DNA from 3 places in the Pseudoalteromonas sp. SCSIO 43101 genome. Region 2 is predicted to be linked to each of the others. Evidence: predicted binding sites of a transcription regulator. Region 2 holds the regulator's gene; each other region holds the start of a gene.
What was found. The regulator FliA, encoded in region 2, starts transcription of late flagellar genes. The targets are predictions, from matches to a motif close to CTAAAGNTNNNNNNNNNNNNGCCGATA.
Positions count from the first base shown of each region.

Region 1: J8Z25_RS01380 (DUF5610 domain-containing protein) is a predicted target of FliA. The motif match lies at 3,756-3,782, and genes of this name have one in related genera.
Region 3: pomA (flagellar motor protein PomA) is a predicted target of FliA. The motif match lies at 5,968-5,994, and genes of this name have one in related genera.

Region 1 covers NZ_CP072673.1:276,199-286,329, forward strand. The annotation lists gene J8Z25_RS01355 (serine/threonine protein kinase) at 1-724, shown strand, start outside; gene J8Z25_RS01360 (thiol:disulfide interchange protein DsbA/DsbL) at 756-1,379, shown strand; gene J8Z25_RS01365 (thiol:disulfide interchange protein DsbA/DsbL) at 1,398-2,036, shown strand; gene J8Z25_RS01370 (2-thiouracil desulfurase family protein) at 2,095-2,547, shown strand; gene trmA (tRNA (uridine(54)-C5)-methyltransferase TrmA) at 2,550-3,647, opposite strand; gene J8Z25_RS01380 (DUF5610 domain-containing protein) at 3,812-4,927, shown strand; gene murI (glutamate racemase) at 4,994-5,788, shown strand; gene J8Z25_RS01390 (RNA recognition motif domain-containing protein) at 5,751-6,230, opposite strand; rRNA gene J8Z25_RS01395 (16S ribosomal RNA) at 6,846-8,386, shown strand; tRNA gene J8Z25_RS01400 (tRNA-Ile) at 8,463-8,539, shown strand; tRNA gene J8Z25_RS01405 (tRNA-Ala) at 8,582-8,657, shown strand; rRNA gene J8Z25_RS01410 (23S ribosomal RNA) at 8,941-10,131, shown strand, end outside.
Region 2 covers NZ_CP072673.1:1,081,398-1,091,528, reverse strand. The annotation lists gene J8Z25_RS05180 (chemotaxis protein CheA) at 53-2,344, opposite strand; gene J8Z25_RS05175 (protein phosphatase CheZ) at 2,360-3,127, opposite strand; gene cheY (chemotaxis response regulator CheY) at 3,145-3,528, opposite strand; gene J8Z25_RS05165 (RNA polymerase sigma factor FliA) at 3,569-4,279, opposite strand; gene J8Z25_RS05160 (MinD/ParA family ATP-binding protein) at 4,306-5,166, opposite strand; gene flhF (flagellar biosynthesis GTPase FlhF) at 5,159-6,640, opposite strand; gene flhA (flagellar biosynthesis protein FlhA) at 6,661-8,772, opposite strand; gene flhB (flagellar biosynthesis protein FlhB) at 8,844-9,974, opposite strand; gene fliR (flagellar biosynthetic protein FliR) at 9,984-10,131, opposite strand, start outside.
Region 3 covers NZ_CP072673.1:889,858-899,988, reverse strand. The annotation lists gene J8Z25_RS04230 (tetratricopeptide repeat protein) at 1-223, opposite strand, end outside; gene J8Z25_RS04225 (M20 metallopeptidase family protein) at 307-1,620, shown strand; gene J8Z25_RS04220 (DNA topoisomerase III) at 1,622-3,532, opposite strand; gene J8Z25_RS04215 (hypothetical protein) at 3,598-4,074, opposite strand; gene J8Z25_RS04210 (flagellar motor protein MotB) at 4,210-5,133, opposite strand; gene pomA (flagellar motor protein PomA) at 5,137-5,904, opposite strand; gene xseB (exodeoxyribonuclease VII small subunit) at 6,177-6,419, shown strand; gene ispA ((2E,6E)-farnesyl diphosphate synthase) at 6,424-7,311, shown strand; gene dxs (1-deoxy-D-xylulose-5-phosphate synthase) at 7,401-9,263, shown strand; gene J8Z25_RS04185 (ligand-binding sensor domain-containing diguanylate cyclase) at 9,487-10,131, opposite strand, start outside.

The DNA of each region.
Region 1 (10,131 bases), 810 kb from region 2:
GCCTGTTATTATCGAAGGGCAAAGCTTGTTTGAGCATAATGGCTATTTGTTTACGTTATTCCCTAGTGTGGGTGGCCGCATTTTTGAAGTTGATAATTTAGATCAACTCGATGTGCTTGGCCGTTTAATTGGTCGAATGCACCAGGTAGCAAAAGCAAAGCCATTTGAACATAGGCCTGTGATCAGTTGCGAAGAATATCTTCAGACAGCTAAAGTTCAGTTACAGGCAAGTAACTTGGTGCCAATGACATTAGAGAACGCCTTCTATACAATTTTAGATTTGGTAATCAAAGAAACCACACAACAGTATAAAAATGTTGAAACTATCCGCCTGCACGGTGACTGCCATGCTGGTAATATATTGTGGTCTGGTGATGCATTGATGTTCGTTGATTTGGATGACAGCCGACAAGGACCTGCCATTCAGGACCTTTGGATGATGCTCAGTGGCGATCGTAACAACCAACTGTTACAGTTAGACACTTTAGTGGCTGCCTATGAAGAATTTTGTGACTTCGATCACAGCCAATTAAAACTGATAGAACCACTCAGAGCGATGAGAATGGTGCATTACATGGGGTGGTTGGCAAAAAGATGGGATGATCCAGCATTCCCACGGAACTTTTCATGGTTTGCTGAAGACAAATACTGGGAGCAGCAAATACTAGCGTTAAAAGAACAGCTTGCAGCGCTACAGGAAGCACCATTAAAATTATTACCATAAATTTTTAAAAGCTAATAAAGACGAGAAAATAATGTTTAAAAAATTAAAGTTAAGTCTACTCATTTTATGTTTACCTTTTGCAGCCCTTGCTGCTGATTTTGAGGCAGGTAATCAATATGAAGTTTTAAAAGTTGAGAAAAGTGCAACACCGCAAGTAACCGAGTTCTTTTCGTTTTATTGCCCACACTGTTTTCAGTTTGAGCCTGTAGCAAAAGCATTAACTGCAAGTCTTCCTGAAGGTACCGAGTTTGTAAAAAGCCATGTTAACTTTTTAGGTGGTGTATCTAAGCAAACACAAAGTAATTTAAGCTATGCCTACTTAATTGCTAAGCAGCATGGCAAAGCAGAGCAAGTTGCTGACCAAATTTTTAATAGCATCCACAGACAACGCGCTTTACTTAAAGACATGAAAGACGTTAAAGCATTACTTGCGACCAATGGTATTAGCAACGATGTGTTTGATGCTGAAATTGCAAGCATGCCAGTGATTAGTGCTGAAAAAGCGATGCAAGATAAACAGCAAAAATATTCTGACATGGGTGCGTTAACAGGTGTGCCTACTTTTATCGTAAATGATAAATATAAAATCAATTTAAATACCATCAAAAGCCAGCAGATGCTTGATGAGTTAGTCGAATTCTTATTAAAACAATAATTTTGGAGTAAAGAAGTAATGATCAAGTTAGTAAAAGCTGTATTAATGGCTGCCACGCTAGGTTTAGCGGCAAATGCCTCAGCTGCTCAATATGAAGAAGGTAAGCATTATGAAACGATTGATGCACGCGCTTCTAAAAAGCCTGAAGTAAAAGAGTTCTTCTCATTCTACTGCCCACACTGTAATAACTTCGAGCCAGTAGTGAAAGAGCTTAAAACACTTCTTAAAGAGGGCGTAAAGTTCAAAAAGAGTCATGTTGATTTTTCAGGTCCTCGTGACCCAGAGATTCAAACCATCTTAGCGCAAGGTTATGCGACGGCTAATGTGTTACCACAGAAAGACGCGTTAGTAGCCGCTGTGTTTAATCATATTCACGGTAAGCGTGCACGTATTAACGAACTAGCAGACATGAAAGACATCTTCGTTTCACAAGGTGTATCGGCTGAAGATTTTGATAAGTACTACAACAGCTTCTCTGTACGTACTATGGCGTCTAAAATGAAACGCGACCAAGAATACTACCAACAAAAAGGTGCTTTAAAAGGCGTTCCAACTTTTATTGTTAATGGTAAATATCGCGTGATTATAGGTGCGGATTCAGGTATTAGCGATGCAAAGAGCATGGCAGACTTAATTAATTACCTAGCTGATAAATAAGTTTAGTTTAATTAAAATTAAAGCTCCGCACGCGGAGCTTTTTTTATTGGTAAAGCAAATGCAAAAAATACTAGTTTCAAGCTGTTTGTTAGGAAACCATGTTCGTTATGACGGGCAATCGCAAAATTTACTTCATCCTGGCTTAGAAACTCTAAAACAGCAGGGAAGGCTTATTGCATTCTGCCCTGAAGTAGCTGGTGGCTTACCTACACCAAGGCCGCCAGCAGAAATTAAATTGGGAAGAGTACTCACCAAAGATGCGCAAGATGTCACAGTGCAATTTGCTTATGGTGCAGAACAAGCTCTTAAACTTTGCCAAAAGCAAGGTATTCGTTATGCCTTGTTAAAAGAATCAAGCCCGTCATGTGGTCGCAATACGATTTACGATGGTAGTCATTCTGGAAGGAAAATTTCAGGGATGGGGTTAACTGCAAAGCTGTTAACTGACAACAATATAGAAGTGTTTAGTGAGCAGCAGTTGCCAGCACTATTTAAAGCGCTGGCAGACTAATTTTATTTACGCTGTAAAAACACACCTGATTCAATGTGGTGGGTGTAAGGGAATTGATCGAAAATAGCAAAACGCTTTACTGCATGGGTTTTGCATAAGTGGTCAAGGTCACGCTCTAGGGTATCTGGATTACACGAGATATAAATAATATTGTCGTAGTTCGCAACTAGGTCACAAGTCAGTGTGTCCATGCCAGCACGTGGTGGGTCCACCAAGATTGTTTGGCAGTTATAGCTTTTCAGATCAATGCCATCCAAACGAGAGAAAGTGCGCTCGCCTTTCATTGCTTGAGTGAACTCTTCACTCGACATACGAATGATATCTAAGTTTTCAACCTTGTTCTGCGCGATATTGTATTGTGCAGAGTAAACCGATGATTTTGAAATCTCAGTCGCTAATACGCGGTCGAATGAATCTGCAAGAGCAATGGAGAAATTACCATTCCCGCAATATAACTCCAGTAAGTCATTGCTAAGTGGTTGGCAAAGCGCTTGTGCCCACTCTAGCATCTTGATGTTCACTTTCGCATTAGGTTGAGTAAAGCTATTTTCGACTTGTTGATAGATAAGCTCTTTACCGTTTACGTTTAAACGCTCAATAACGAAATCATTACCAATCACTTCTTTTTGCTTGCGAGCACGGCCAATAAAATCAATTTTAAACTGTGTGCTAAGTTTTGCTTTAAGCTCTTTAATAGCTTGTAGCCACTGCTCATCTAATTGTTTGTGGTATAACAAACTAACTAGAATCTCGCCACTTAAGCTTGAAAGATAATCGATTTGAAACAGCTTGCGACGCAGAACTTCATTGTCTTTTAAGTTTTCGATCATGGCTTGCATGACTTCACCCACTAAAGGCGCTGCAGGGTCAAACTCGTCAACACGGATCTTTTCTTTAGTTTGTTGATCAAACATGATGTGAAAAAGGTCTTCACCTTCATGCCAGACACGAAACTCTGCACGTTGGCGGTAATGAATAGGGTCAGAGCCAAACACTTCTAATTTATCGACCCCAAAACGTCTAAACTGTGAGGTGATGCGCTGCTCTTTCTCACTCAATTGTGCATCATATTGAGTTGTATCAATTTTTATAACCGCCATGGCTGATTACCTTTTATCTCTTAGCTTTATAACGGCGCTATTGTAGGGAGCGCTGAGGATTTGTCTAGTTTTGTTATTTATTTTAGTGTCGTTTTTTTATACAAAAAACTTAAGTTCTGTGGTTTTTGGCCGATAATGAGTTAACCATAACATGGAGTCGGATCATGAAAATTGGCAACCTAGGCTATATGCCTAATACAAATGTGAATAAATACAATGGCAAACAGGCATTGCAGCAGCCTACTATTCAAAATCGTCAAGATAGTTACCAGCAACGAGGCCGAGAGCTGGCTGCTAAAGTTCTTGATGATAAACTTGCTGAGGCACTAGGTTTACCTAAAGCCGAAGAGAAAAAAGATAAACCACTGTTCGACTTTGAAGAGATCGTTAAAAACGTTCTCGACTTTGTTGGCGGTGCGCTTCGCAAAGCAAAAGCAGATGGTGCTGATGATGAAAAGCTCAAAGGTATGCTTGGTGATGCACGAAAAGGTGTACAAATGGGCATCGACGATGCTTATGATGAGCTAAAAGGGTCAGGTATTCTTAATGATGACATCGAAGAGGGTATCGAAAAGTCTAAAGAAGGTATCTATAAAGGTATTGATGAATTAGAAGAAGACTTGTTCAATCCTAAACCAAATTCGGTTTCAGTAAGCCAGGCCCAATACGTTAGTTTAAGTAATAACGCAGAATACACTTTCACTACTGCTGAAGGTGATGAAGTGAGTATTAGCTTTGCTGATGCATACGAAAGTAAGTCAGCAAGCGGCTATAGCAAAAATGGCGATAACGAAGCGTTTGTCAGTGAATCTTCTCAATCACGTGACTTATCATTCTCGATGACAGTCAATGGTGATTTAAATGAGCAAGAGCAGCAAGCTATCAATGAATTGATGGAAGACTTGCAGAGTGTTAGCGAAACATTCTTCTCTGGTTCATTAGAAGACGCCTTTGAACAAGCTAAAGAGTTGAACTTAGGTAACGAGCAACTCGTTGGCTTTACCATGGATCTGAAACAAACAAAAACAGTTGCTGCTATAAAAGGGTATGAAGAATATAAACCATCCCCTGAAAAAGAAGTCGCTGATAAAATAGCGCCATTTAATGACGATTTGAAACAAGCGTTCAATAAAGCGGGTGAGTTAGGTTTGCAAAATGAACTTGCTGGTATCTTACAATGGTTAAACCAAGATAAAGAAGAAGTAAGCAAGCTGGTGGATTATACCAAAGCAATGTTTGAACAAATGAATAAACTACGTTCGGCAACTGAAGAAGCTTAACCCTTTCTTTATTTTTATATAGCTGCATGGCAAACTGCTGGCCTTTGATAATCCGAGGTAAGCAGTTTGTCAGTTCATATAATGGTGTTTGATTCTGGTATAGGTGGGACAACCGTACTTGAACAGATCCAAGCACTGATCCCAGATGCTGATTATAGCTATTTTATGGATAATGCTTTATTGCCATATGGCGCGCAAAGCCAGCAAACGATCATAACCCGCCTTTTTGCGCTACTACAGTTTATCGAAATAGAAAAATTACACGTAGATATCCTAGTAATTGCGTGTAACACCGCCTCTACATCTGCATTAGAAACTATTCGCCCGTATACAAATATAGAAGTAGTTGGTGTTGTGCCTGCGATAAAGCCAGCAAGCGCTTTAAGCAATAGCAAACATATTGGTTTGTTGGCAACGCCATCGACGACCAAGAGCCACTATACTGCAAACTTAATTAGTACTTATAGCCAAGGCACTCAAGTCAGTTTATATGGTTCAACTGAGCTGGTGGAAATAGCAGAAACACTGTTTCATACGCAGACACTCAATAAAGAAAAACTTGAAAAAGAATTGTGTGGTCTAGCTATCGCAGAAGATATAGATGTATTGGTACTTGGCTGTACACACTTTCCATTATTAGCAAATGCGATTAATGACTATTATAAACAACGGATCTTACTTATAGATTCAGGCAAAGCGATTGCTAATCGCGTTAAAAGTTTAATTGAACTTCGGGGATACACAGTAACCGGAGATAAAAAAAAGCCGCTGCACTTTTATGCAACGGCTCCTATTTGTCACTCGCAATTAAACGTTGAGCTGATTACGCTGACTGATCAGATCCCTCACGGAAGCTATTAGTCTCGTTCTCTTGTTTTTGTTTTGCTTCACGTACTTTTAAAGTACGCTGTTGGAATTCGCTATCATTTAATTGATTGATTGCGTTTTCAGCATCTGCTTCAGCCATTTCCACAAATCCAAAGCCACGACGTTTACCTGTGTTTTTATCTTTTAGTAAGCGTACGTTGAAAACTTTGCCTTGTTCTTCAAATAAAGCACGAATAACACCTTCATTAGCACGATAAGGTAGGTTGCCAACATAAAGAGTTTTTGTTTTTACTTCGGCCTCCTCACTTGACGTTGATGAAAGCGCAGCAATAACTAAAGCACCAATTAATAAGCCTGCACCAAATAGCAATGCTGGGTCTAACGCTAAGCTTGCAAATGCAAACTTAACAACTACAAACCCCAAAACAGCAAGAATAACGGAGAAAAGAAAAGATTTTTGATCGGGTAATTTCATTTTGATCTACCAATAAACAAGAAATAAACATTAATTTAACATTGTGAACTTGCTATCTTAACGAGTTAAATGAACATAGCAATGAAATTTGCATGAAATTATGAATATTGGCATAAAAAACAGCCATAATAGCGACCGTTTTTGCTATTTTCGGTAATTTTAGTTCGCTTTTTGAGCGAACAGTAAAAAGATCGAAAAAAAGTGTTGAACTGTTTTTGGATCTCCCTATAATGCGACCCCACTGACACGGCGGGCAGCAACGAAAGACGCTGAACAACGTAGCAGAGAGTTAAGTGAAACTTCGGTTTCAAATTATCGAAAGAAAGTTTGAAATTAAGTGTTGACTCGAAAAATTAAGGATGTATTATACGCATCCCTAGCGACAACGTCGCAACGTTCTTTAACAATATAAAGCAATCATCTGTGTGGGCACTCGTACAGATTGAGTTCTAACAGCAGATTCTAGTTCGCTAGATGACGCAAACAAATTTAGAGTCTCAATTGAACTGAGTGACCAACGGAAACAAGTTTACTTGTTTCAGCACAGTCAATTCGATTCGAAAGAATCAAAATTCAGAATTCATTGAGCATGTCCTTCGGGGCAGAAAAAACTTTTAATTGAAGAGTTTGATCATGGCTCAGATTGAACGCTGGCGGCAGGCCTAACACATGCAAGTCGAGCGGAAACGAAGAGGTGCTTGCACCTCTGGCGTCGAGCGGCGGACGGGTGAGTAATGCTTGGGAATATGCCTTATGGTGGGGGACAACAGTTGGAAACGACTGCTAATACCGCATGATGTCTACGGACCAAAGTGGGGGACCTTCGGGCCTCACGCCATAAGATTAGCCCAAGTGGGATTAGCTAGTTGGTGAGGTAATGGCTCACCAAGGCAACGATCCCTAGCTGGTTTGAGAGGATGATCAGCCACACTGGGACTGAGACACGGCCCAGACTCCTACGGGAGGCAGCAGTGGGGAATATTGCACAATGGGCGCAAGCCTGATGCAGCCATGCCGCGTGTGTGAAGAAGGCCTTCGGGTTGTAAAGCACTTTCAGTAAGGAGGAAAGGTTAAGTGTTAATAGCACTTAGCTGTGACGTTACTTACAGAAGAAGCACCGGCTAACTCCGTGCCAGCAGCCGCGGTAATACGGAGGGTGCGAGCGTTAATCGGAATTACTGGGCGTAAAGCGTACGCAGGCGGTTTGTTAAGCGAGATGTGAAAGCCCCGGGCTCAACCTGGGAACTGCATTTCGAACTGGCAAACTAGAGTGTGATAGAGGGTGGTAGAATTTCAGGTGTAGCGGTGAAATGCGTAGAGATCTGAAGGAATACCGATGGCGAAGGCAGCCACCTGGGTCAACACTGACGCTCATGTACGAAAGCGTGGGGAGCAAACAGGATTAGATACCCTGGTAGTCCACGCCGTAAACGATGTCTACTAGAAGCTCGGGTCTTCGGACTTGTTTTTCAAAGCTAACGCATTAAGTAGACCGCCTGGGGAGTACGGCCGCAAGGTTAAAACTCAAATGAATTGACGGGGGCCCGCACAAGCGGTGGAGCATGTGGTTTAATTCGATGCAACGCGAAGAACCTTACCTACACTTGACATACAGAGAACTTACCAGAGATGGTTTGGTGCCTTCGGGAACTCTGATACAGGTGCTGCATGGCTGTCGTCAGCTCGTGTTGTGAGATGTTGGGTTAAGTCCCGCAACGAGCGCAACCCCTATCCTTAGTTGCCAGCGATTCGGTCGGGAACTCTAAGGAGACTGCCGGTGATAAACCGGAGGAAGGTGGGGACGACGTCAAGTCATCATGGCCCTTACGTGTAGGGCTACACACGTGCTACAATGGCGCATACAGAGTGCTGCGAACCTGCGAGGGTAAGCGAATCACTTAAAGTGCGTCGTAGTCCGGATTGGAGTCTGCAACTCGACTCCATGAAGTCGGAATCGCTAGTAATCGCATATCAGAATGATGCGGTGAATACGTTCCCGGGCCTTGTACACACCGCCCGTCACACCATGGGAGTGGGTTGCTCCAGAAGTGGATAGTCTAACCTTCGGGAGGACGTTCACCACGGAGTGATTCATGACTGGGGTGAAGTCGTAACAAGGTAGCCCTAGGGGAACCTGGGGCTGGATCACCTCCTTATACGATTTAGAACTTATTTGTTCGTAGTGTCCACACAGATGATTGTTGATTGTAAAGAGAACAACACTTATTGTTTGGGTCTGTAGCTCAGTTGGTTAGAGCGCACCCCTGATAAGGGTGAGGTCGGTAGTTCAAATCTACTCAGACCCACCACTTCTTTGAAGTGGAAACTAAACAGTAAGTACCAGCATATGTGGGGCTATAGCTCAGCTGGGAGAGCGCCTGCCTTGCACGCAGGAGGTCAGCAGTTCGATCCTGCTTAGCTCCACCACTTTTACTCCTTAAAAATAAACATTCTTAATCAGGTAATAAACTGCTTGAGAATAGAGTGTGTTTAATTTTGAGAAGTTTATTCTCTTGCTCTTTAAAAATTTGGAAAGCTGATATTAAAATTCTTATAGATACTTGTATCTATAAAGAGTTTTCAAAAGTAAAAATATGCCATTAATCGAAAGATTAATTGGTATCTACTTTAGTATTCTCATCATTATTTGATGAATTAACTTCTGGCGAAGTTAACAGCTGTCACTAACAAAGACCCGTTTGGGTTGTATGGTTAAGTGACTAAGCGTACACGGTGGATGCCTTGGCAGTTGGAGGCGATGAAGGACGTATTAACTTGCGATAAGCCTAGTCAAGCTAGTAAAAAGCGCTTGAGACTAGGATTTCCGAATGGGGAAACCCACCTGCTTGCAGGTATCGTTAACTGAATACATAGGTTAACGAGGCGAACGCGGAGAACTGAAACATCTAAGTACCCGTAGGAACAGAAATCAACCGAGATTCCGGAAGTAGCGGCGAGCGAAACCGGACCAGCCCTTAAGCTTATTATGTGTTAGTGAAACATTCTGGAAAGTTTGACGATACAGGGTGATAGTCCCGTACACGAAAATGCATCTTAAGTGAAATCGAGTAGGTCGGAGCACGTGAAACTTTGACTGAATATAGGTGGACCATCATCTAAGGCTAAATACTCCCAACTGACCGATAGTGAACCAGTACCGTGAGGGAAAGGCGAAAAGAACCCCTGTGAGGGGAGTGAAATAGAACCTGAAACCGTGTACGTACAAGCAGTAGGAGCCCTTCGAGGGTGACTGCGTACCTTTTGTATAATGGGTCAGCGACTTATATTTTGTAGCGAGGTTAACCGATTAGGGTAGCCGTAGTGAAAGCGAGCGTTAACTGCGCGTTTAGTTGCAAGGTATAGACCCGAAACCCGGTGATCTAGCCATGGGCAGGTTGAAGGTTGAGTAACATCAACTGGAGGACCGAACCCACTAACGTTGAAAAGTTAGGGGATGACCTGTGGCTAGGAGTGAAAGGCTAATCAAACCGGGAGATAGCTGGTTCTCCCCGAAATCTATTTAGGTAGAGCCTCGGACGAATACTTACGGGGGTAGAGCACTGTTAAGGCTAGGGGGTCATCCCGACTTACCAACCCTTTGCAAACTCCGAATACCGTAAAGTACTATCCGGGAGACACACGGCGGGTGCTAACGTCCGTCGTGAAGAGGGAAACAACCCAGACCGCCAGCTAAGGTCCCAAAGTCATAGTTAAGTGGGAAACGATGTGGAAAGGCCCAGACAGCCAGGAGGTTGGCTTAGAAGCAGCCATCCTTTAAAGAAAGCGTAATAGCTCACTGGTCGAGTCGGTCTGCGCGGAAGATGTAACGGGGCTAAACTATGCACCGAAGCTGCGGATTCAAACTTTGTTTGAGTGGTAGGGGAGCGTTCTGTAAGCCGTT
Region 2 (10,131 bases):
TTGTTTTATATCATTTAAAGTGCAGCTAAACACTGCACTTTATTATTTATTATTAGCCAACGTAATGTTTAAGCATACTAGGTACATCAAGGATCAATGCAATCCCACCATCAGAAGTAATTGTCGCACCTGCCATTCCTGGCGTGCCTTGTAATAAGGCATCTAAAGGTTTGATAACCACCTCTTCTTGACCAATTAATGAGTCAACAACAAAGCCCACTTGTTTAGTACCTATTTGTACAATCACCACGTGACCTTCTGCTTTACGCTCTTGGCGGTTGGCACCTTTTACTAACCAATGTTGTAAATAGAAAAGCGGAATCGCTTTTTGACGAACTATTATTGTCAGTTGGCCATCAACTACGTTAGTTTTAGTTAAATCAAGGTGGAAAATTTCGCTTACGCCAGCAAGCGGTAGAGCAAAGGTTTGCTCACCTACAACAACCATTAGAGTTGGTAAGATAGCAAGCGTTAATGGCACCTTAATTTCTAGTGCAGTACCTACGCCCAATTCCGACTGGATGTTAACCGAACCATTTAACTGGGTTATTTTAGTTTTAACCACATCCATGCCGACACCGCGCCCTGAAATATCAGAGATCTCTTCTTTCGTTGAGAAACCAGGAGCAAATATTAGGTTGTATGCTTCTGTATCCGACAAACGGCTTGCTTGATCATGATCAATTACACCCTTGCTGATTGCGATTTTTTTCAGCTTATCAGCATCCATACCAGCACCATCATCACGAATGGTAAGCAGAATATGATCACCTTCTTGTGATGCTGAGAGCGTGACTGTACCTGTACGCGGCTTACCTGCAGCTTCACGCACATCTGGCATTTCAATACCATGGTCTACAGAGTTACGTACTAAGTGCACCAATGGATCAGCAAGTGCTTCAACAAGGTTTTTATCTAAATCGGTTTCTTCACCTACTAGCTGCAGATTAATGTCTTTTTTCAAGCTACGAGCTAAGTCACGAACTACGCGTGGGAAACGACCAAATACTTTCTTAATTGGCTGCATCCGGGTTTTCATTACCGCACCTTGTAAGTCTGCGGTTACCACGTCTAGGTTCGAGATGGCTTTACCCATTGACTCACTGTTGCTGTTATTCGCAAGACTTACCAAGCGGTTACGAACCAATACAAGCTCACCAACCATGTTCATGATTTCGTCAAGACGTTTGGTATCAACACGAACCGTTGTTTCTGCCTGTGGAGGCGGAGCCTTTTTCGGTGCCGCTGAAGCTGCTGGCGCTTTTGCAGGAGCTGGAGCAGGGTTACTAGCTGCAGGTTTCGGTGCAGGTGCAGGTGCCGGTTTAGAGGCTGCAGGCTGAGCAGGTTTTGTAGGTTCAGCTTTTGGTGGCTCAGGTGCTTTTTCCGCGGTTGAACTTTCCAATGATTGAGGAGCTGTGCCTTTGCCATGTAACTCGTCAAGAAGTGCCTCAAACTCATCATCACTAATTTCATCGTCTGAATCGCTGCTTGCTGCCTCCGCAGTAGGGGTGGCAGAGGCTGGCTCAATAGAACTTGTAGCTTCAGGCTTGGCAGTATTATCTTGTTTTACTTCCCCAAAATTACCAACACCGTGCAATTCATCTAATAAACTATCAAATTCATCATCGGTAATATCATCACTGTCACTGCTATTTGACTCAGGAGCAGATGCTGCTGGTCCTTGGCCTTTTCCATGCAGCTCATCTAACAGGCTTTCGAATTCATCTTCAGTGATTTCGTCAATATTTTGAGACTCAGCGCTGCTATCAGCAAGACCGCCGCCATCAAATAACATATCGAACGCAAATGGGTCATCTTCATCGATGTTGTCTGTTGCTGTATCTGCTGTGACTTCAGGCGTATCAACAACAACCTCTTCAACTGCTGGTTCTTCAGGTGCAACTGCAACGTCCTCTGCTACAGATAAATCTTCACCTGCAAGCTCTTCTGCAGTAGGCGGCTGACTTAATTTATGAAGGACTTCTAATAGGGCTGGATCTGCAGGCTCTGGTTGTTCGCGATTTTGAATCGTGGCGAACATTTCATTAATAGTATCAAGGGCTTGTAATATTACGTCCATTAGCTCAGGCGTAACAGTGCGTACACCTTGGCGTAATAAATCGAAAACATTCTCTGCGCCATGACAAGCATCAACAAGTTCAGTCATACTTAAGAAACCTGCACCACCTTTAACAGTGTGGAAGCCCCTAAAAATGGCGTTTAATAGATCTTTGTCTTCTGGGTTGTTTTCAAGCTCAACTAATTGCTCCGACAATAGCTCTAAGATTTCTCCTGCTTCAACAAGGAAATCCTGTAATATATCTTCATCGACTTCAAAGCTCATGCAGCTACTCTCCTCTTAGAAGCCCAGACTTGATAATAGATCATCGACTTCATCTTGTCCTGAAACAACATCATCGCGAGACTCTTTATCAATAATCGGCCCTTCAGGACCTGCTAGTGTGTCACTTGGTGCAGGTGCTTTTTCTATGGCCTGTTTTTCTTGTTGTTGATGACCATCTTCTTGACTGCCAAACACAGTTAAGAGATTAATTAAACTGTCTTCTACTTCTCGCACTAGTTCAATGACACGACGAATAACTTGTCCAGTTAAATCTTGATAATCCTGCGCCATCAGCACATTGGTCATCAAGCCTTGAAGCTCATCGGTTTTTGTGTGCGAGTTATTCATGAACTTATCTAGGCTATGACATAACGATTTAAATTCACCGAGTTCAATTTCTCGGTTCATTAAACGATCCCAAGTAGGCTTAATTGCAGCAATTTCATCAGCAAGTTGTTGCGCTATCGGTAAACTTGCTTCAACTGCATCCATAGTTTTATTGGCGGCACTTTCTGTCATTTCCATAACATAATTTAAGCGCTGCTTAGCATCTGGGATAGCGTCGGTAGTTAAATCAGCGAGACGAGTATCTAGGTCAAAGTTTTTTAACGCTTCATGAAGTTGACGCGTCAATTTACCGACTTCAGCAAACAACTCTGATTGCTCTTTTGACGCAGCATCAAGAATTAGCTTATCAGCTTTTTCTTGTTCACCATTTTCAAGATACTCAACAAGTTGACGAGCTTGCTCTAAACTTATTTGAGGCGCAGCAAGTGCTGACATAAGCCTCTCCCCTTAGATTAACCTAAACGTTCAAACACTTTTTCCAATTTGGTTTTAAGTGTCGCAGCAGTGAATGGTTTAACGATATAGCCATTAACACCTGCTTGAGCAGCAGCAACAATTTGTTCTTTTTTCGCTTCAGCTGTCACCATTAACACAGGAATATGCTTAAGGCTATCATCAGCACGAATTGCGCGTAACAAATCAATACCTTGCATACCAGGCATGTTCCAATCTGTTACAACAAAATCAAATTCTTGATTTTGTAGCATTGGCAATGCTGTTGAACCGTCGTCAGCTTCCTGCACATTGGTAAAACCTAAATCCCTTAATAGATTTTTAATGATACGTCTCATTGTAGAAAAATCATCAACAACAAGAATTTTCATGTTTTTATCCAAAACATCCTCCGGTGAGGTTTGAACCTTTATTTACTTACTACTAATTAATCCAGTCATTGATTTTTGCTTTGAGCTTAATCATCGCCTGACCATGTATTTGACTCACACGCGACTCGCTAACATCGAGTATGTGTCCTATTTCTTTTAAGTTCATTTCGTCGTTGTAGTACAAAGACAAAACGAGAGCATCTCTTTCTGGTAACGATTGGATAGCCGTTAATAGAGACTGGTTAAACCGCTCATTTTTAACGTTATTAAACGGTTTGTCTAGTCCTAAATCCTGACCTACTGGTGTGATGACATCTTCATCCACGCCTAAGTCTTCAATGCCTAATACTTTACTAGAATTTACATCATGTAGAATATGATGGTACTCATCCAGTGTAATATCAAGTTTTTCAGCTACTTCAGTGTCTTTTGGTTCACGATTTAACGTGCTCTCTAATTCGGCAATGGTTTCTGCCACTAGGCGGGCATTTCGGTGAACTGAACGTGGAGCCCAGTCACCTCGGCGAATTTCATCCAGCATAGCACCACGAATACGAATACCTGCGAAGGTTTCAAAACTAGCACCTTTGCTAGCATCAAAGTTTTTTGACGCTTCAATCAGGCCTATCATGCCTGATTGAATTAAATCATCGAGTTGCACACTGGCAGGTAAACGAGCAATTAGATGGCACGCCACTTTTTTCACTAAAGAGGCATGTTTTTCAACAATCGCATTTAAATTTTGTGCTGATTGATATCCCATCGCTTTATTCACCGATGTTGTCATAGTTAGCCGTTTACTAGTTTTTCAATAAAAAATTCTAAATGGCCAGACGGTTGATTAGGGATCGGCCATTTAACTGCTTTTGTTGCTAATGTTTTAAACGCCACCGCTGCTGGTGAATTCGGGAATAATTCAACGATTACTTTTTGACGGCGCGTAGACTTACGCATGTTCTCGTCATAAGGAATGGTTGCTACTAACTCCATCGAAACATCTAAAAAACGATCCGTTACTTTTGAAAGTTTAGCAAATAATTCTTGCCCTTCACGCAAACTGCGCACCATATTGGCAACAATTTTAAATTTATATACGCCATGCTCACGGCTAAGTACTTTTATAAGTGCGTAAGCATCAGTAATTGAGGTGGGTTCATCACATACAACTACAACAACGTCTTGGGCTGCACGAGAAAAGCTTAATACCATGTCTGAAATACCTGCGGCGGTATCAACAATTAAAATATCAAACTCAGTGTTTAACTCGCTAAATGCACGTATAAGACCTGCATGCTCAGATGGCGATAATTCAACCATACTTTGAGAACCAGACGTTGCTGGTACAATTTTGATTCCTGCAGGGCCTTCGACGAGAATTTCATCAAGCTCACACTCGCCCGACAAAACATGAGATAAGTTACGTTCAACACGAAGGCCAAGCATCACGTCACAGTTTGCCAAACCTAAATCGGCATCTAATACTAATACACGATTTCCTTGCTGGCCTAATGCGATTGCGGTGTTGAGTGAGACGTTGGTTTTACCCACTCCACCTTTACCGCCAGTAACAGCGATAACTTTAACGCCACTATTATTATTTTGATTCATTTTGCGCAGGCCGCTTGCTTGATCTAATACTGTGTTAATCATACATCCCTACTGTGTTCGACGCTACTGCTTGACGTCTTGAATGTTGTGCTTTTGCTCGTTTTAAATACAATTGTTCAGCTTTTTTCACTAGTTTTTCAGCATTCGCTACGCGAATATCCTCAGGAACGCGCTGACCGTTAGTAAGATACCCTATTGGCAGACGATTTTGAATCGCTATGCTAATAATCTCACCTAAACTTAAAGATTCATCCAATTTAGTGAAGATACAGCCACTTAGGTGAACCTTTTTAAAGTGTCTTACGGTTTCTTGCAACACATTTATCTGCGCTGTAGCACTTAATACTAAATAACTACGAATATCAACACGCTGATTACGCATTAAGGTGTTTAATTGTTCAGTTAAGCGTAAATCTCGTTGGCTCATACCCGCAGTGTCTATTAATACTAGACGCTTATTACGTAAATGGTATAACACTTCAGCTAATTCATTCGCATCTTTTACTTGCTTTACACCACAACCAATAATACGACCATAAGTAGCCAATTGTTCGTAGGCACCAATTCTGTATGTATCAGTGGTGATCAGTGCAACTTTATCAGCACCATATTTTTGTGCTCCAAGTGCTGCTAATTTCGCAACTGTGGTTGTTTTACCAACGCCCGTTGGACCAACTAGTGCAAAAACTCCACCTTGGCGTAGGATTTCGTTGTTAGTTGTATGCATTTGGTTTTCAACCATTTGCAGCAGCGCTTGCCATGCTTGTTGGCGAGATACATCATCAGGAATAAAACACGCCATTTGCTCAGCAACATCACGCTCAATCCCCATACCAGCTAAACGATCAATCATACAAGCGCGTGTTGGATCACGGCGCGCCATATCTTGTTGCATTAATCCAGATACTTGGTGTTCAAGTAATTGACGAATCGCATTCATTTCTTCGCGCATAGTCGTTATTTCTGATTGATTAGCTGGGGCTGAGTTTTTATGATCAGCGGGTGAGTCTAAATCATCAAAACCTGCGTCTAAATCGTCATCAAACCCTAGGCTATGAGCTTGAGTTTGTACACGAGGTGCTGCTTGCTGCTGATAACGAGGAGCTTGCTTATATTCAGGCTGTTGCTGCTCAAAGCTTGGTTCTTTTGGTTGATAATGTTCACTCGTATCAATACCAGATTGACTAAACATTGACGCCAGCTCTGGCGAACGAGGGCGTGGGGCTTGACGCTCAAGTAACGCTTGTAGGCTATCAGCAACTTTCGCTTGCGGCTCAGGTTTAGCACGCATTGGCTCAGGCTTAACAAAATTATGCTGTGGTGCAGGTGCTGATTGTGCCACTGCAGGTTTAGCTTCGGCTTTCGGGGCTGCTTTGTCGTAATCAACAGCTGCAACGATTTCAACGCCGTTAGCAAGCTTTTTGTTCGACATAATAACCGCATCAACACCTAACTCATCTTTCACTTCTTTCAGTGCAGTGCGCATATCTTTAGCAAAAAAACGTTTAATTTTCATGGTTCAACCCCTTTACTATCCTATTGTTGGCCTACTGAGCTGACAATCTTAATCTGTCTTTCGTCTGGTACCTCTTGATAAGACATCACCCTTAAACCTGGGATTGTGTACTTAACGAAGCGAGATAACACAGTACGTAACATTCCTGACGTTAACAGTATCGAAGGTTCACCGGCCATTTCTTGGTTTTGATGCGCTTCATTCAATGATTGTTGAAGTCGCTCTGCAAGGCTTGGCTCTATTCCGGCACCTTCGTCACCTGCATTCTGAAGTGACTGATGCAACATCTGTTCCAACTCAGGCGCCAAGGTAATGACAGGGATCTCAGAAGACATACCAACAGCGTCTTGAACGATAAGTCTGCGAAGTGAAATTCGCACTGCAGCCGTTAGTACATCAGGGTCTTGGCTACGTGGACCATACTCAACAAGGGTTTGAACAATCGAGCGCATATCGCGAATTGCCACCCCTTCATTGAGTAAGTTTTGTAGCACTTTTACGATAGTAGTAAGTGGTAATACGTCAGGAACCAGTCCTTCAACAAGACGTGGATGACTCTTCGCTAACATATCTAATAAGTTTTGTACTTCTTCATGACCAAGTAGTAAAGCAGCACTGTTCGTGAGTAACTGACTAATATGAGTTGCAACTACCGTTGCTGAATCAACGACGGTATAGCCAAGTGATTGTGCTTCATCTTTTTGGTCAGGTTTGATCCAAACCGCATCTAATCCAAATGCAGGGTCTTTTGTGGCAACCCCTTTGATTGGACCAAATACTTGGCCTGGATTAATCGCTAGCTCATCACCATGTTTAAGCTCACCCTCACCGCTTGAAACACCCATCATAGTGATTCTGTATGCATTAGGGTCGAGTTCTAAGTTATCACGAATATGTACAGGAGGTACTAAGAAACCAAGCTCCTGAGACAGTTTCTTACGCACACCTTTAATACGATTTAACAGTTCACCACCTTGAGATTGGTCAACGAGTGGAATTAAGCGATAACCTACTTCTAAGCCAATAACATCAACTTGCTGAACGTCATCCCAACCCAGTTCTTTTTGCTCTTGTTTGTTGGCAACCCCTGTACCTGGTGCGCCACCATTTGCTTCTTGCTCGGCTTTTTCAGCTTCTGCTTTCGCTTTTTGTTGTTGTGTGAAATAAGCAAGGTAACCAAGTAAAGCACCTAAGCTTAAAAATGCGATGTGCGGCATACCTGGTACTAGACCCATGATGATCAGAATACCTGATGCAATATAAAGTGACTTTTCGTTACCTAGCTGTGTCTTAACTTGGTCGCCCATATTGTGCGACTCATTCTGACGAGTAACAACGATTGCGGTACCGATAGACAGTAATAGTGAAGGCAGCTGTGCAACTAGACCATCACCAATGGTTAGCAAGGTGTATACTTCCATCGCACGGCTGAAAGATAAGTCATGTTGGATCATACCGACGAATAAACCACCAACGATATTGATCACTAGAATGACGATACCTGCTATTGCATCGCCTTTTACGAACTTACTCGCACCATCCATTGAACCATAGAAGTCGGCTTCACGGGTGACTTCTTCACGGCGTTCACGGGCTTGCTCTGCACTGATAAAACCTGCGTTTAAGTCAGCATCAATCGCCATTTGTTTACCAGGCATTGCGTCAAGAGTAAAGCGAGCTGATACTTCAGAAATACGGCCAGCACCTTTGGTGATAACCACAAAGTTAATAATGATTAAAATAAGGAAGACCACTAAACCAACAGCATAGTTACCGCCGATAACAACCGAGCCAAAGGCCTCGATAACTTTACCAGCTGCATCTCCACCATTATGACCTTCTAGCAATACCACACGGGTACTGGCAACATTCAGCGCTAAACGCATGATAGTTGCAATCAGTAGAACCGCCGGGAACATACCAAATTCAAGGGGCTTCATGGTATAAACCGTAACCAGTAACACCACGAGTGCTAAAGCAATATTAAACGAAAAAAGAATATCTAAAAGAAACGGAGGCAGAGGTAATATCACCATACCCAGCGCAGCAAGTACCATTAACGGCGTACCGATACCCTTAGCATATTCTTTTTTATCTCTGTTAAGTTGTTGTAATACCGCTTTAAATTCCATAATTCAACAATTTCAAAAAATTGACACTACACGGAATTTGCAATAACTATTCCAAGTTATAAAGGTATTAATTAATATTTGTAAGCATCTGGTATTGGTAGCTTCTTATTGAGCGGAACAGGACGTTTTCCGCGCCCTTTTTGGAAGCGTTTTAACTGAAAAACATAAGCTAGCACTTGCGCTACTGCGGTAAATAGTTGATCAGGTATTTGCTGACCAACATCGGTAGTGTGATACAACGCACGAGTAAGCATTGGCGATTCGACAATTGGCACGTCATTACCCTTTCCCACTTTACGAATTTGCATAGCAAGCTCGTCCACGCCTTTGGCAAGAACAATAGGCGCACCAGCTTTAGCTGTGTCGTATTTTAGTGCAACAGAATAGTGAGTCGGGTTGGTTACAATAACGTCTGCATCAGGAACATCTTGCATCATCCGCCTTTGCGACATTTCCCGCTGGGTTCGACGAATACGCGCTTTAATTTGCGGGTCACCCTCAGAGTTTTTGTATTCGTCTTTCACTTCTTGCAGGGTCATTTTTAGCTCTTTATGGTGTTTATGACTTTGGTAAGGAGCGTCAATGGCGGCAATAATAATTAATGTACAAGTTAGCCCAAGGAACATCCAAGATAAAATTTCAAGCGCATGAATAAAATTACTAGGGGCGCTTTCTTGGCTTAAATGTAGTATTTCATCAAAGAAGGTATTGATTAAAAACACCGCAAAACCGGCAACGACAGCAAACTTTAAAATAGACTTGACCAGCTCTACCCCAGCTTGAGGGCCAAGCATACGTTTTATGCCTTTAGCTGGTGACATTTTACTCGCTTTTGGTGCCGCCGCTTGCCAACTAAAGTTAAATCCTCCTAATAGTGTATTGCCTATAAAAGCTGCAATTACAATAATAAAAACAAACATTGCCATAGGGAATAGTAAAGCATCCGCAACTATTCCCCACACAGAGAACATTTTAGTGGTGTCGTAGGTTTCATTTCGATTAAGGCTTAATAAGCGCCCCATGACATTATAAAGTCCCTTACCAATTTCAGGACCATACAATAATAAAGAAATTGCCGAGAAGATAAGCACAAACATAGTGCCTAACTCTTTTGAGCGAGCAACCTGGCCTTTTTTCTTGGCGTCTTCTATTTTTTTTCCTGTGGGTTCTTCGGTTTTTTCTTGACCTGAATCTTCAGCCATGGCGCGCTCCTAAGGTGTACAACCAACTAGGCTGCACATTAACTCAACCATTTTTAACCACTGAAACTCAAATTGAGTCATAAAGTTACCTAGAGTAGCCCAAATAATCACAAGACCAGCCACCAAGGTAAACGGAAAACCTATCGAAAAAATATTT
Region 3 (10,131 bases), 190 kb from region 2:
GCTGTGCAAGTTGTCCTGCAAGTGCCTGCTCAACATCACAATCTAATGTTGCTACTAATAAATGCTCACCATATTCATGTGCGATTTTTTCTAAAATAGCAGCTTGCTGATGACACTCTGGGTTTTGCGAAGAGTAAAAAGTAAGTAATACTAATTTTTCAGCGGACGTTTCACCCAATGCTTGCTGCAAATTTTGCTGGGTAAGTTTTATCATATTATTCATTTGATCGATTGCACTATATAAGTATTTAGGTTTTTATATAGTGGCAAACATAACAATTACAAGCCCCACGGGTCGAGGTCATTATGAAATTATCTACTATTTCTGCAGCTTTGTTACTTCTTAGTCCATTCGCGCAAGCAATAACACTAGATTTAAACCTTCAAAAAACCATGCCTGAGATTGAAAAGCTTTATTTAGATTTACATCAATCTCCTGAGCTGTCTTACCACGAAAAACAAACAGGCCAGAAGCTAGCAAAAAAATTAAAGCAACTAGGCTTTACTGTTACAGATAACGTGGGTGGTTTTGGCGTTGTTGGGATTTATAAAAACGGTGATGGCCCAACAGTAATGATCCGCACTGATACTGATGGATTACCAATTGTTGAGCAAACTGGTAAACCCTATGCCTCTAAAGTTACTGTAACAAATGATGCTGGTGCAACCGTTGGCGTAATGCATGGTTGTGGTCATGATATTCACATGAGTTCATTTATTGGCACAGCTCAACAGTTAATGACACATAAAGATCAGTGGCAAGGTACTTTAATGATGGTCGCACAACCAGCAGAGGAAGTAGGTGGTGGTGCAAAAGCCATGCTTAAAGAAGGGCTTTTTACTAAGTACCCTACTCCAGATCATGTTATTGGGTTACATGTAAGTGCCAGTGTTCCTGCTGGTAAAGTCAGTATGAAAACAGAATACACGATGGCTAGTGTTGACTCTGTTGATATTACTGTAAAAGGTAAAGGGGGTCACGGTGCCTATCCACACACAACAATAGATCCAGTTGTGATTGCTTCACGTATTGTGTTGGCACTACAAACAATTACTAGTCGCGAATTGTCACCACTAGAGCCATCAGTGATCACGGTAGGCTCAATTCACGGTGGCTCCAAACACAATGTCATTTCAGATGAAGTAAAACTACAACTTACACTGCGCAGTTATAACCCTGAAGTTCGCTTACAACAAATTGCAGCGATCAAACGAATTTCGAAAGGCATCGCATTAAGTGCGGGACTTGATAAAAGTTTAGCACCTGAAGTATATGTGCATGAAGATGAGTCAATTCCTTCAACATACAATAATCCAACTCAAACCAACTTAGTACGTTCAGCGATTGCTAATGCGATTGGTGAAGACAATGTACTTGAAACTGAAGCTGTAATGGCTGGTGAAGACTTTGGCCTTTATGGTCGTACAGAACAAAATGTACCAATTACTTTGTTTTGGTTAGGGGGTGTTGAACCTAGTCAATATGATGCTGCAATGCAATCTGGCGCAACATTACCTTCTTTACATTCAAGTAAGTTTGCACCTGATTACAAAAAGGCGCTTCCTACAGGGATAACTGCAATGAGTAATGCCGCGGTTGCCCTATTTAACAAAAAGTAGTTTAGGCTGACCTAGCTCTAGGCTTAGCCTTTCTTTTAAAACGTCGCTTTTGCGGCGTTTTTGGTAATTGGGCAAAAACTTGGCTGTCGCACTGTTTGGCTTGATCAACTAAAGCATGTAACTCAGTCAGTAATGGCGTTAAAAATTGCTGATAACTCATATGCTGTTCAGCTATATTCCCTAATGATGCTTCCCACTTAGCAGTTAAGTCAGGGCTAGCAAGCTGCTCAGGTAAAGTGCTAATAAGCGCTTTACCTGTTGCCGTAGCTAAAATATTTTTACCCTGACGCTCTAAAAAGCGGCGCTTAAATAAAAGCTCGAGAATACCTGCCCGTGTAGCCTCAGTACCTAGTCCATCAGTTTCTTTAAGGATCTTTTTAATCTCAGGGTCTTTCACATAGCGGCTGATGCCTGTCATAGCACTTAATAAGGTAGCATCAGTAAAATGCGCTGGCGGTGTAGTCATTTTGTCTACCACGTCCCCCTGATTACAATGCAGCTGCTGACCTTTTTCAAGAGCAGGTAAGGTTTGCTCATCTTTTAACTCTGTTTTGCCCATTAATGTTTTGAAGCCTAAGCTAACATCTTGCTTAGCAGCGGCTTTAAAAAGTCCACCAGCAATCTCGACTGTTACTTTGGTTTCGTTAAAGACATAGTCAGAATAAAACTGGATTAAATAATGACGACAGATCAACCGATAGATTTTTTGTTCATCACTATTTAATGATGCTGAGCGAAGTTGTTTTTCGGTAGGAACAATAGCGTGGTGTGCCGCAACCTTGCTGTCATTAAAACATTTACTCCGCTTGCTGGTGTCAGCTTGCTTGCAAGCTTCACTTGCTTGGCCTTCATTATTAGCAATAGCAGCAATAATACTCGCTGCATCTTTATGATGCTCTTTTGGTAAATAGCGATTATCTGAACGAGGATAAGTAATTAACTTATGACGCTCATACAAGCTTTGGCAGGTATCTAACACCTTTTGTGCAGGCATTGAAAACGCTTTTGCCGCATCGATTTGTAAAGCTGATAAATTATAAGGTAACGGTGATTGTTGTTTTTTTTGTTTTTGCTCAAGGTCAACCACTTTAGCTGGTTGATTAGTTATACGTGATACAACATTTTCAGCAAGCCCTCTATGTAATACTCTCCCCTCCTCATCTTGATAAGGTTCGCATGCTTTACTTGGTTGCCACTTAGCTGAAAATGTTTGCTGCTGCTCAGTTTCAAGATGAGCTAATACTTCGTAAAAAGGTTTCGCTACAAAGTTAGCTATTTCATTATCACGATTTACAACAAGACCTAAAATAGGTGTTTGAACACGACCTACAGATAACACATTACCAAACCCTGCTTTTTGCCCAGCAAGCGTATAAGCCCGAGTTAGATTCATGCCAAATAGCCAATCAGCACGTGAGCGAGCTAATGCAGACACACTCAAGGGAATAAAATCGCGATTCGACTTTAAATTATTAAGTGCTTTTTTAACTGCACTTAAGTTTAAATCGCTTATTAATAGTCGTTGAATTTGCTGTTTTTTGGCTTTGCTCAGTTTGACCTGCTCGATCACTTCATCAACCAATAGCTGGCCTTCACGGTCAGGGTCGCCAGCATGAACAATTACGCTTGCCTGCTTAATAAGCTTTTTTAATACGGTGAGTTGTTTGCGTGTTTTTGCTTTAGGTTTTAATTGCCATTGCTCAGGCACAATAGGTAAATGCTCGAATCGCCACTTTTTAAAACTTGTGTCGTAATCATCTGGCTCGGCTTGTTCAAGTAAATGCCCTATACACCAAGAGACACAATCACCATTACCAAGCTCTATATAACCATCCTGTTTTTTATGAGGTTTAGGCAGTGCATCCGCAATGGCTCGCGCCAATGACGGTTTTTCGGCAATGTAAAGTTTCATAACGCAACACTAATACTGTTTTTATAAACAGTATTCTAGCACAGGAATTTTAACTTAGGAATGGCTTACGCCTGCTGCCGGCGTCGGGTGAAAAGGTAAATAAGAGGTAGATAACACACAACCACTGTACCAACATTGATTAAAGGTAACAGGGTTTTATACATATAGGTGCTGTACGATAAGTCCCAAAGATGACGATCGACTAAACGAAACAACTGTAATATGGGAGCCATTATAACGACCAGTTGCCCTAAAGCACTTTGCCATAAATAGACTTTGTCTTTAATCCCCAAGTAGGCAATTAAAGCCATCCAAGCAATATCATTAAAAGCCCACACAACATAGCGCCACACATAAATATCATCAAATGCTTTTAGAGCAGAATAAATAAGAGTTCCGAACAAGAAGAAGGCTGCCGTGATAACAGCAAAGTAAAGTGCGGGCCAATCTTTACGAAGATAAAATACAAAAATAGCCGGGCTCAGAATGAACACCCAGCTATGATCTAATGTCACAATGACAGAATCAATCCAATGAGGCAAAGTTACTCACCTTGCGTTTTACCATCATCATTGTCATCGCCACCGCCGCCATTACCTGGCATATAGCTGTACTTATCAACTTTTTTCATTTTTATACTCCATTACATGTGTTAATGAAGTTTCACTTTAATTGATTTATTGTCTTACATCAATAGGGTCAGATTCGTGAGCTTTACCTTGCATGATAGATATTTCGACACGACGATTCCGCTTGCGATCTTCATCAGTCACATTCGGTACAAGAGGCCTAGTTTCTGCGTGACCTACAACCATCATACGAGATTTATCAAAACCAGGGGCTTTTTCCATTTCGCTTGCAACGGCAACTGCACGTTTTGAAGATAAATCCCAATTATTAGTATAAAGCTCATTTGATACTTGGAAGTCGTCAGTATGTCCTGACACGGTTATTTCACCCGGCACATCTTTTAATAGTGTCGCAATATCACGAATAATAGGCTTAAACTTAGGCTGTAAAAAGGCGCTGCCAGATGGGAATGAGCCATTCTCACGGATGCGAATAATAATTTGTTGACCTAATGACTCAAGTTCAATCGCACCATCCATAATTTGCTGTTCAAGCTGCTGGGCAATTTTCTTCACAAGCTCATTAGTCTGTTCTTGGTCAGCCGCAGAAATTGACTGCTCCAATGCTTGTTGCTGAGCCGTACTTTGCGATTCACCACCACGCTTATTACCACGTTGCTCTTGACGACCACCGGCAGAGCTTTCATCACCAGCTTGAAACTCAAGCATTTGCTGAGTCATTTCTACGGTTTGTTGTTGAATCGTTTCGATAGGGGTAGGTTCAGGTTTACCAGGGGTAAACTCCATTGCTATTACCGAGGTCCCTTTTGGAATATCTTTTACTTCAATTTTGTTTTGCACACCAAATGCAAACTTCATTGAACCAGCAATTTGCTTAAACTTCAGTACATCCATTTCCGAGAAAGCAAGTAAGAGTACAAAGAAGCACATTAATAATGACATTAAATCTGCGAAGGTTCCCATCCAGGCTGGTAAACCTGGTGGTGGACATTTGCACTCTTGATCGGACATGCCCTACTCCTCGGTATCAACTTTACGTTTTGATTCAGCTAGGTAATTTTTCAATATACCTTCAATGACTTTCGGATTTTGGCCATCTTGAATACCTAGTACTGCATCGAGAATTAAGCGTTGGTTAAGAGCTTCTTCATCTTTACGTAGTTCTAGCTTTACCTGAATAGGAATTGCTACAACGTTTGCTAAGAAAGCACCATATAATGTTGTTAAAAGTGCAACCGCCATCGCAGGGCCGATTGCTTTCGGGTCATCCATGTTTGATAGCATAGCAACCAGACCTATTAGCGTACCGATCATACCCATCGCAGGGGCAATATCAGCAAGTGACTTGAATAAGCCTGCGCCAAGTTCATGACGATTAGCGGTGAGAGAAATATCTTTCTGCAGAGTGGCACGAACAACATCAGCATCATGACCATCCACTAACATATCCACCCCTTTACGCATAAAACCGTTGGGGATTTCGGCTTCTTCTAATGCTAGAAAACCACCTTTACGTGCTGAGTCAGCTAATTCTACTGCTTTTTCAATTAATTCTTCTGGAGATTCGATTTTGAACATAAAGGCTTTAGCAGCCACTTTACCTATGCCCAAAAATTGCCCCATGGTGAAATTCGATAACACGATAAAAATCGAACCACCAAATACAATGACTACCGAAGGCGTGTTGTAAAACATTGCAACTTGGCCGTCACTACTTAACACCATCGACATAGCAATTAAGCCTATGGCACCAAGAATACCTATTATGGTTGCTAAATCCACATACCCCTCCAGAGGAACAATTACACGACACCCTCAGGCATCAAATTTTTATTATTAACTGCTTATCGGCAAGCAATTGAAATACTTAAATCATTAAATGAATTAATTATATTTTAATGTAAGATTTTTAAGCTACAAGTTTAAGCTGTATGTAAAAGCGTAAAAATAACATATTGAAAATGGATTATGCGTAAAAAAACACATCATTCTTTGACCTAGTTTAGCATTCCCCCTAAAATTGGCCTCACTTTCTAACAGCTATCGAGGCCACAATGGCAACAAAGAAACCAGAAAACTTAAGCTTTGAAGAAGCGCTGGATGAATTATCTCAAATAGTTGCACAAATGGAGCAAGGTGAATTGTCTTTAGAACAATCACTAAAACAATTTGAACGTGGTATTGCGCTGGCGAATGCTTCATCTGGTAAGTTGCAACAAGCCGAACAAAAAGTTGCCATCTTAATGGGTAACGATAGCCAAGCTCCTCTTAGCAATTTTGATTCAAACTTGGACTAATTAAGTGCAACTAAAAGAACAATTACAACGCGCTCGAGAAGACGTTGAGGCACATTTAAATCGCTATTTCGCACAGCCACTTAATACCGAAAAGAACATTAAAGAAGCTACTCATTATGGTGTTTTAAATGGTGGTAAGCGCTTACGTCCTTACCTTGTATATGCGACGGGCCGAATGATGGGTGCTAACAAGGCCGATCTCGATATTCTTGCTGCTGCCATTGAATGTATTCATAGCTACTCATTAGTCCATGATGACCTACCTGCAATGGATGACGATGACTTAAGACGTGGTCGTCCCACCTGTCATATTGTCTATGGTGAAGCGCAAGCAATACTCGCTGGTGATGCATTACAAACACTAGCATTTGATTTAATCGCCAACCACCGATTTTCAGTTCCTGCGAGCCAGCAGGTAAAAATGATAGCCTCGTTAAGCAAAGCCTCAGGTATTGAAGGTATGGTAGGTGGACAGGCACTGGATATAGAAGCGACTGGTAAAGAAATTAGCGTGTCTCAGCTAGAGCGTATTCATCAGTTAAAAACGGGCGCCTTACTAAACTGTGCAATTACACTTGGTGCATTAAGTGCTAATAGCTGCGATGAACATACTCTAAAGCAGTTGAACTTATTCGGCCAAGCAATAGGTCTGGCTTTTCAGGTACAAGACGATATCCTAGATGTAGAAGCTGATACTGAAACATTAGGTAAGCCACAAGGTTCAGATATTGCCGCCAATAAAGCAACTTACCCTGCTTTATTGGGAATGGCAGGTGCAAAGCAAAAAGCACAAGACTTACTGGCTCAAGCTCATCAAGCTCTTGAGGCAATTGATTACGACACCAGCGAACTGGCAAGCCTTGCTAGCTATATCGTTGAACGTAATTATTAATGCCTAAAAAAGAAAGACAAAATAACTAAAAAATCAGAGCAGCAATGGGCTATAATGCACTCTGGTTAGCGAAGGATGTATATAAAATCATGACACTTGATAGTAGCAAGTATCCATTATTAAGTTTGGTTGACGAACCAGCACAACTGCGTGATTTAGCGCAAGACAAGTTACCTGCGTTTAGTAAAGAGTTACGCGAATACCTACTTAACTCAGTTTCGCAAAGTAGTGGTCATTTAGCATCAGGTTTAGGCACTGTTGAACTAACGGTTGCGCTTCATTATGTTTATAACACGCCTGAAGATCGTTTAGTATGGGACGTGGGTCATCAAGCATACCCACACAAAATCTTAACTGGTCGTCGTGACCAAATGCATACTATTCGTCAAAAAGACGGCTTACACCCTTTCCCATTCCGTGAAGAAAGCCCTTACGACACCTTCAGTGTAGGTCATTCGAGCACTTCAATTTCGGCTGCACTAGGTATGGCCATTGCTGCTGAAAAAGAAGGTAAAGATCGTAAAACAGTTGCTGTTATTGGCGATGGTGCGATTACTGCAGGTATGGCATTTGAAGCGATGAACCACATGGGTGATGTAAACCCTAATGTGCTAATTATCTTAAATGATAATGAAATGTCGATCTCTGAAAACGTGGGTGCACTAAACAATCACTTTGCACGTATTTTGTCTGGTAGCTTCTACACCAATATTCGTGAAGGTAGCAAAAAACTTCTTTCAGGCTTACCACCTGTGAAAGAGCTTGCCAGCCGAATGGAAGAACATTTAAAAGGTATGGTCATTCCAGGTACTTTCTTTGAAGAGTTAGGCCTAAATTACATCGGCCCAATTGATGGTCATGATGTTAATATGATGGTCGATACCTTACGTAACATGCGTAATCTCAAAGGTCCGCAGTTACTGCATATCAAAACACAAAAAGGTAAAGGTTATAAACCTGCTGAAGCGGATCCAATTGGCTACCATGGCGTACCAAAATTTGATCCTAGCATGTCTAAATTACCAAAATCAAAACCTGGCGCGGCTACATTTTCTAATGTATTTGGTGACTGGTTATGCGATATGGCAGCCCAAGACGACAAGCTGATGGCAATTACCCCAGCGATGCGTGAAGGTTCTGGCATGGTGCGCTTTTCTAAAGAGTACCCTGCGCAATACTTTGATGTAGCTATTGCTGAACAACATGCTGTAACGCTTGCAGCTGGCCTTGCCTGTGAAGGCTTAAAACCTGTTGTTGCTATTTATTCAAGCTTTTTGCAACGCGCTTACGACCAACTTATCCACGATGTGGCATTACAAAACTTACCTGTTTTATTTGCTATTGACCGTGCAGGAATTGTAGGTGCAGATGGTGAAACTCACCAAGGAGCCTATGACTTGAGCTTTATGCGCTGTATTCCTAACATGATTATCATGGCACCAAGCGATACTAATGAGTGTCGCCAAATGTTGTATACAGGTTACCAATGCAATCAACCTGTTGCTGTTCGTTACCCTCGAGGTAGTGCGGGTAATTGTGACGTTGAATCGACAATGAGCGCGATTGAAATTGGTAAAGCGCGTAGCATCAAGCTAGGTAGCAAAGTGGCAATCTTGTCGTTTGGTACGCTATTAGAGAACGCCAAAGTAGTCGCCGATGAACTTAACGCAACAGTGATTGATATGCGCTTTATTAAGCCTCTTGATACTGATGCTATTAGCGAATTACTAGCTAGCCATGATGTGATTGTTACCTTAGAAGACAACGCCATTGCGGGCGGTGCAGGTTCTGCTGTGAATGAGCACCTAGCTGCAATTAAGGCTAACGTGTCTATCTTAAACTTAGGTATTCCAGATGAATTCATTAAGCATGGCACGCAAGATGAAATACACGCCGAAATGGGCTTAGATGCTAATGGCATCTTAGCTAGCATCAAAGAGTTCATGGCTTAAGCCAAACAGCATTCACAAAAAAGGAGCTTTAAAGCTCCTTTTTTAATACCAATCCGCTTAATTAAGTAGTCTATTTTGAGGCAATTAAACCTCGTTGATAACAAGGCAAAAATTTCGTTATTTAGTTGTTCTAAATGAGAAATTTTTAACGCAGTTAGCGACAGGTTTAATCCCTCAAAATGATTAAGTATTATTGTGGGTTGGTATAATACCAATGGAAACTCTATCGCATCCAAATTTTTATATCGGCTAAGCCATTAGCTTGTAATGCACTGAGCTGCTGATCAACATTATTGCTTTGCTCGAACTCAAAGGCATCTAATTGCTCATCAAAGGTAATGTTTGCAACACCATCACCACCACGCTTTTTAACTTGATGTAATGCGATATCAGCAAGATTGACTGAAGTTTCCCAACCAATAACTTGTCCACCCAATAAAGGTAATGGGTAGAAAGACCAGCCAATCGACGCAGTAATGGTGGTTGACTCACCATTTGGTAATCTAAATGGATTTGCTGCAATCGCTTCACATAAATCAGCAACATAATTGTCTATCGCTGTACGTTTGAAATCACGTAGTAAGAGTAAAAACTCATCACCACTCCAACGTGCGACATAGTCAGAACCTTGTGTACGGCTATTAAGTAAGGTTGCCATTTGCTGTAAACAGCTATCGCCTGCAAGTGGCCCATAAGCATCATTAATTCGGCTAAAGTTATCAAAGTTAATGATCAACAATACCAATGATTTGCCCTGCGCTTGTAATGACTGCGAGTTTCGCTGGAAGTGCTCGATATCTTTTGGTAGTTGATCAAACAAGAAACGGCGGCTACGTAATCCAGTAAGCTCATCAGAATGGCTAACTAA